Linked DNA regions of Nitrosopumilus sp. b3. The main gene of each other region encodes a partner of the protein of the gene in region 2 in a complex. Links are inferred from orthologs where the notes say so. Each region holds a gene or a part of one and is shown on either strand. Other genes may lie near its edges.

Region 1 (3,152 bases), on a different replicon or contig from region 2:
CTATAATTAAAAAAAGGATCAAATTCATTTAATTCCCATCCAAAGTTAGCAGGCTGTGATCTAATCAAAAAAGACATTGAGAAAGAAATGGATAATATTGCAATAATTAAAAGATAGTTTAATTTAAAATCAAAACTTCCTATTGAAAATAATTTAGTCTGTGAATTCAATATTTTGAATCATAGATGTGTGTTTATTACTCTTTTTAAAAAATTAAAGATTTTTTCAAAAATTAAGTAAATTATGGGGCATATTTTCCTTCTAATTTTGCTTCCATAAGAATATGATTTTTCATGGATTCTTCAAGTTCTGTTTTTGTGGAATTTTTTTCTAAATTTAGTTCTGTGTCCAACGCATAAAGTTTGAAAATATAGTGATGTTCCTTATCTGGTGGTGCAGGTCCACCATAACCAATTTCATCAAAATCTGTTTTTCCCTCAATTGAGTTTTTTGGAATAGAATTTTCAGGTATTTCTTGAGTGTTTGGAGAAATATTCCATAAAACCCAATGGACCCAAACTTTGCCAACTGCACCCATTGCATCTGGATCATCCATTATCAAAACTAGGGATTTAGTTTCCTCAGGAACTTCACGAATTATCAATGGAGGGCTTGAATTCCCATTTTTATATCCAAATTTTCTTGGAATTGTGCTACCATTTTCAAAAGCTGGACTTTCTAAAATCATTTAAATCATCAATTATAGTTATTTCTTCAAGTTAAATTTTTCTAAGATTCTAAGATAATTTTATCATTTGATAGAGAAACTATGGAACCTCCAGCTTGTTTGATTTGTTTTTTTAATACTTTATCCATTGTTCCAATTATAGAGTTATGATTTTTTACATATTCTACTAATACCTGATCAGCGAAATTTCCAGAAATAGGGATTTTTTTTAAATTTTTTATAAAATTCATAGTCATAGAAATTTCTTGTTTTTTTTCAGGTATTTTTTCAAGTTTTTCCAATTCTGTAATTACAACATCAGGAACAACAAATGAAATTAAACCTATTTCAACATCAAGGTTATCAATATTTTTAACACGTTTTGTTGCTAAATGGATTAAAAAGTTTGTATCACAGATAACTTCAACCAATTATTCCTGCACCAATTAATCTCCATCTTTCATCAATTCTTCTACTTATTGCAACATTTCCATCTTTAAAGATGCATGCTGGTCGTCTAAGTTCAACCTCAATATTTTTTGATTTTATCTTAGTTACTTTACCTAAAATTGGTGCAGTTCCAATATTAAGTCTAAGTAATTCGCCAGATTGAATTGGTTTGACTTTAATATCTTCAGTTATTCCTACTGCAACATCAAATAGATTCACTTCAAGTTTTAGATCTGTAGAATTTTCTGGAAGAGTTCCTGGTTTTCCAATAACTGAACCAATAAAAGAATCACTTCTAGTCATGGAAGGATCTAATTTTGTCCCAATAGCAACAAGTCCACCAGGTTTCACTGATTCAACTATTCCTGCAGCAGTTCCTAAAGATGTTATTTCTGTTAGTAAGGGTTCGTATGACTTTTTTTTCTCATTCATGATTCCAGGCTTTATCTCAATTTCATCTCCAATTTTAAAAACACCTTGTGTTAAACTACCACCAATTACACCACCTTTGATATCTTTTAATTTTATTCCAGGTTTATTTACATCAAAAGAACGTAAAACATGCATTACAGTATCTTTCTTTTCATCTCTTTCTGGAGTTTTGATTGTTGATTCTATTGAGCCAATTAATGCATCAATGTTCAATCCAGATTGAGCAGAAATAGGAATTATTGGTGATTTTGCAGCAAAAGTTCCTTTAACGAATTTTGTAATATCTTGATAGTTTGCCATCACTTCCTTGTAAGGAAGTAAATCAACTTTATTTTGAACTATTACTATTTGTTGTATACCAAGAGTTTGAAGGGCTAAAAGATGCTCTTTTGTTTGTGGTTTTGGAACTTTTTCATTTGCAGCAACTAACAACAAAGCTCCATCCATCAATGCAGATCCTGAAAGCATATTTGCCATCAAACTTTCGTGTCCGGGACTATCTACAAAACTTACAACTCTAGATAATTCACTTTCTTTTCCACAATTATTACATTTTGGAGTTGTAGAGAAACCTAAAGGCTCCTCACAGCTTTTACATTTGTAAAATGCTGCATCAGAATAACCTACACGAATTGTAATTCCTCGTTTTAATTCTTGACTGTGAACACTTGTCCAAGAGCCAGTTAATGCTTGAATAAGAGTAGTTTTTCCATGATCTACATGACCTGCAGTCCCAATGTTAACACATGGTTGATAACCATATTTTTTGATGTACCAATCAGGAAGTGTTTCTCTCCAATGCATGACTCAAAATGTAGAATCGGTATATGTTAAGTTATTCTTTTTTTTCTTCAGCTTTTTCTTCTGTAGTTTCTTCTGCTGGAGCTTCAACGGGTAATTCTCCATTAAATTTACAATTTACTTGGTAGATTTCTTCAGATACAGTATTTCCACGCATTAATTTTCTTTTTCTTTGTCCGGTCTCTGCATCTTGTAGCCCTACCCCTTTAGAAAGTAGAATTTTTTTTCTTGCAGAACCATGAACGTCATTTCTCATAGGAACTCCAGATTTATCACTTCCTCCAGTGAGTTTTAATTTACCAGATAATCCAACAATGGATGCATCAGTTTCATTTCCAAGCTGTAATCCTAACAAAGGATTAGCATCACTGTCTTTGAGTTCCTTTGAAACAGATTTTCCTTTAATATCTGAAATTGTAAGTTTAAAGTTTGGCAATTATTTCAAAAAAAAGTTGAACGACTAATTAACCTTTGGACATTATTTTTAAATCAAGATTGACTATGATGAGTATGGCTGAGGAAATTAAATGCCCAAGGTGTGATAAAATAATGGTCGACATGCAAGCATGTCATATGTTTTGTCCTAATTGTGGGGCACATTTAGATTGTTCTGATAAAGGGAATTATTGGTAATTACATTCCAGGTCGATCCGGAATATAGTCTGATGCCATATTGATTGCTTGATCTTTCATGATTTCAAGATAGGAATCGTAATCTGTTTCAAAGTTGCAATGAGGGCATCTTACATGGGCAATATCATCGTCTAAGATTGCAACTTTTTCACATTCAGGACATTTTGCA
Region 2 (3,051 bases):
GCAACAGTTATTACTTCAACTTGATACCCTTTACTGATTAAATCTTCATATGTTTTGATAGCAGCAAAAATTGAATTTGAATCTGCATCTTCAGGATCTTCTAATGCTAATCTTTGAGCTGCTTCTATACATGCATCTCTACCTATGACTGGAGTAGAAATACCTGCTTTTTCTCCTACATCGTTATCTCTATCTATACAAATTACAAGTAATCTGTTGGCTGAAGATGCATTGACATCTTTTTCAACCTTATCTGATTGCTGAGACATTCTTTTTCTATTACAGAATTACTTTTTAACGATTTCCAACAACTATGAATAGTAAAATTGGGTTTTGAGCCTAGTTGGGTCTTTGCTCTTCAGAATTTTTAGCATGTTCTAAAGATTCTTTTTTCATTAATTCAATTTTCTCTATAACTTCATTCAATTCTGTATCTGTGCTTCCTTTTTCAATCAAATTTGCTAGAACTTTTGTTTCACCGATATACGAATTAAATTTCTTTAATGCCTCCATATAGCTAATGTAACTATCTTGCCATATTTCTGGAGGTTTTGATGTAACAAATTCACTTATTTGAGAAGTAACCTGTGATGATGTTACATCAGCTATCACAATATAGTCTTGTGGAGAAATTTTACCGCTGCGGAGATTTTGATACTCTATCTCCATCGATTCCTGTAATACTTCATGGATGTTTTTTACTCCATCAAGATAATTTTCATAATCTGTCACTATGAAAGTTGCATCCTCTTCTTGTGGAACCAACCATAACAAAAAACTTGCACCTGTAATTACTGATAAAATTATGATAGTTGTAACAATTCCTTTTTTTGATGCCATTTTGTAATTTTATCTTCAAGGTGTTTATAATTGGTAATATCTTAAATAATTATGATTTTTATCCAAACGTTTGAAAAAAAATGTAATTACGATAAATTTGACATAATTTTTTTATTAATTTGTTACATTCGATGAATTTTTTAATAATTTTGTCTTTTTGATGCCTAAAAAAATTTACGCACATCTAGTCTATAGTTAAATAAATTTCACAGCCTCTTCCTAAATACCCGTAAGATTGACAAATTTTAGAATGGTTCAAGCATATTGCGTAAAATGCAGAGCAAAAAGGGATATCAAAGATCCCAAAGAAACTAAACTAAAGAATGGACGTCCTGCTGTAAAAGGTACATGTCCTACTTGTGGAACTAATGTATTCCGTATTGGTGCAATGCCAAAAGAATAACTTCTAACAAAAGTCCACACGATTTCTCTTTTTCAAAACCCATATAGGGTCCAGCATTCATAATTTTTTAGTGACTAAAGCAGAATATGAGGGTCTACTGAAACGTATTCAAGATAAACTTGGAGATAATGATGAAGACTCATCAACTAGATTTGAGCTTCCTGTTGTAGATGTAATGTGGGAAGGACAAAAAACTTTTCTACGTAATTTTTCAGAATTCCCAAAAGTTCTTCGTAGGGATCCTGATAAAGTCCTCCAGTATCTATCTAAAGAATTTGCAGTTCCTGCAGAAAGACTAGGTGATAAAGCAATGTTTGTAGGTAGAAGAGCTCCTGATGATTTCACAAGATTATTTCAAATTTATGTAAAAGATTACCTTGAATGTCCAACATGTAAAAGCCCTGATACTAAAATCCTTAAAGAAAATCGTATCTCATTTTTAATTTGCGAAGCATGTGGTGCAAAATCTACTTTAAAGGGTAAATATGCGTAATGAAGTTTTCAGTACGTGTAACTGAATATCAAAAAAATATGATGCTAAATATTTGTGATGCTGAATTATTAGGTAAAAAAATCACTCAAGATGAATTAAACATGCATATCAGTGAGAGCTATTATGGTGAAAGATTTGTTGAGAAAGAAGAAGCACAAGATTTACTAAAACAGTCGTCAATCATTAATATGGTTGGGAAGGAAACCATTTCATTATCCATTGAACTTGGAGTAGGGTCTGAAAATGGAATTAAAACAATTTCAGGTATTCCATTTCTAATTGTTTTTAATATGTAATATTTTGATTATCTTAATTTTTAATTCTTTGATTGTTTTTGATAAAAGAAATCTCTTTTATCTAGTATCTTCAACAAAATCTATTGCGCAATGATATGAATTCTGATGATATTATGTCTGACGATTTACTTTTTGATGATTTAAGTAGAAAGATAGAATCAAAAATTGATAAAAAATTAATTTTCAAATCAAAACGTGGAGGTTTGAAAGATGGATTCAAAAAAGGCAAAGTCATCAATGAAGTTTTGGATAAACCTACTGTCATGACTTTGTATAAAATGATAAAAGATCATATTATTTCATATGTTAATGGGGCAATTAGTGCTGGAAAAGAATCTGTACTTTTTTGGGGTGTTGATAACGACGATGTTGATGTGGCCCTTAAAATTTATCTAATTAGTACCTCTAATTTCAAAAAGAGGGAACCCTATATCTTAGGTGATCCTAGATTCTCTCATATCAAAAAAGGTACAAAAAATTTAGTTCATCTATGGGCCAAAAAAGAATTTCGTAACCTAACTCAATGTTATGAGGCTGGAATCCCTGTTCCCAGACCGCTTCATCTTACAAAAAATGTTCTTGTTATGGAGTTTATTGGTCAAGGCGGAGCTCCTTCAAAATCATTACTAACATCAGAAGTAAACGAAGGTGATTATATTCAAGCAATTACTATCGTCAAGGATCTTTACAATAAAGCAAAATTGGTACATGGTGATTTTTCTGAATATAATATTTTTAAAACAGATAATGGATTGATAGTTTTTGATTTAGGATCTGGAGTTGATCTGAGACATCCTAATGCTCAAGAATTTCTTAAAAGAGATATTAATAACATTACAAAATTCTTTCATAAAAGAGGAATTTCTGTTGAAGATCCAGATGAAATATTTGAGGAAATAGTAAAATGAGTTTTGAAAAACTAATTCGTATTCCAAATGATAGAATAGCCGTTCTAATTGGAAAAGCAGGTAGTGTAAAAACAAAAATTGAAACTACTTGCAATGTATCTTTAGACATTG

The links.
Region 1: the proteins of C6990_RS10395 (region 2) and C6990_RS06165 are in contact, whole or in part, in a crystal structure (PDB 2QMU), measured with the Saccharolobus solfataricus proteins. The link is inferred for Nitrosopumilus sp. b3 from one-to-one orthologs. Residues at the interface, in WP_231918336.1 of Saccharolobus solfataricus: Met1, Leu2, Arg4, Leu5, Tyr6, Lys8, Leu9, Pro10, Ile106, Lys108, Lys109, Glu110, Lys111; in WP_009988771.1 of Saccharolobus solfataricus: Trp33, Pro65, Glu66, Gln148, Val151, Asp152, Val154, Ser155, Lys156, Ala159, Leu160, Tyr163, Arg164, Lys167, Ile180, Ile181, Pro182, Val183, Ser184, Leu186, His187, Ile189, Asn190, Asp192, Ser193.

What each region holds. Positions count from the first base shown.
Region 1 is NZ_MU078696.1:10,766-13,917, reverse strand. What follows is about bases 223-3,035. They hold C6990_RS06165 (translation initiation factor IF-2 subunit gamma), read right to left. Parts: upstream 2,354-3,035; coding sequence 1,091-2,353; downstream 223-1,090. Other genes in these bases: C6990_RS06155 (zinc-domain-containing protein), read right to left, coding at 2,984-3,035; C6990_RS11035 (hypothetical protein), read left to right, coding at 2,861-2,983; C6990_RS06160 (30S ribosomal protein S6e), read right to left, coding at 2,385-2,786; C6990_RS06170 (PIN domain-containing protein), read right to left, coding at 730-1,098; C6990_RS06175 (YbhB/YbcL family Raf kinase inhibitor-like protein), read right to left, coding at 242-688. In the rest of the region: C6990_RS06180 (STT3 domain-containing protein), read right to left, coding at 1-170; more of C6990_RS06155, read right to left, coding at 3,036-3,152. UniProt on the Methanocaldococcus jannaschii protein: eIF-2 functions in the early steps of protein synthesis by forming a ternary complex with GTP and initiator tRNA.
Region 2 is NZ_MU078698.1:41,645-44,695, forward strand. The notes cover bases 313-3,024. They hold C6990_RS10395 (translation initiation factor IF-2), read left to right. Parts: upstream 313-1,313; coding sequence 1,314-1,736; downstream 1,737-3,024. Other genes in these bases: C6990_RS10385 (hypothetical protein), read right to left, coding at 340-840; C6990_RS10390 (DUF5679 domain-containing protein), read left to right, coding at 1,091-1,243; C6990_RS10400 (DUF424 domain-containing protein), read left to right, coding at 1,736-2,032; C6990_RS10405 (serine protein kinase RIO), read left to right, coding at 2,146-2,940; C6990_RS10410 (KH domain-containing protein), read left to right, coding at 2,937-3,024. Outside these bases: C6990_RS10380 (DUF373 family protein), read right to left, coding at 1-269; more of C6990_RS10410, read left to right, coding at 3,025-3,051. UniProt on the Methanocaldococcus jannaschii protein: eIF-2 functions in the early steps of protein synthesis by forming a ternary complex with GTP and initiator tRNA.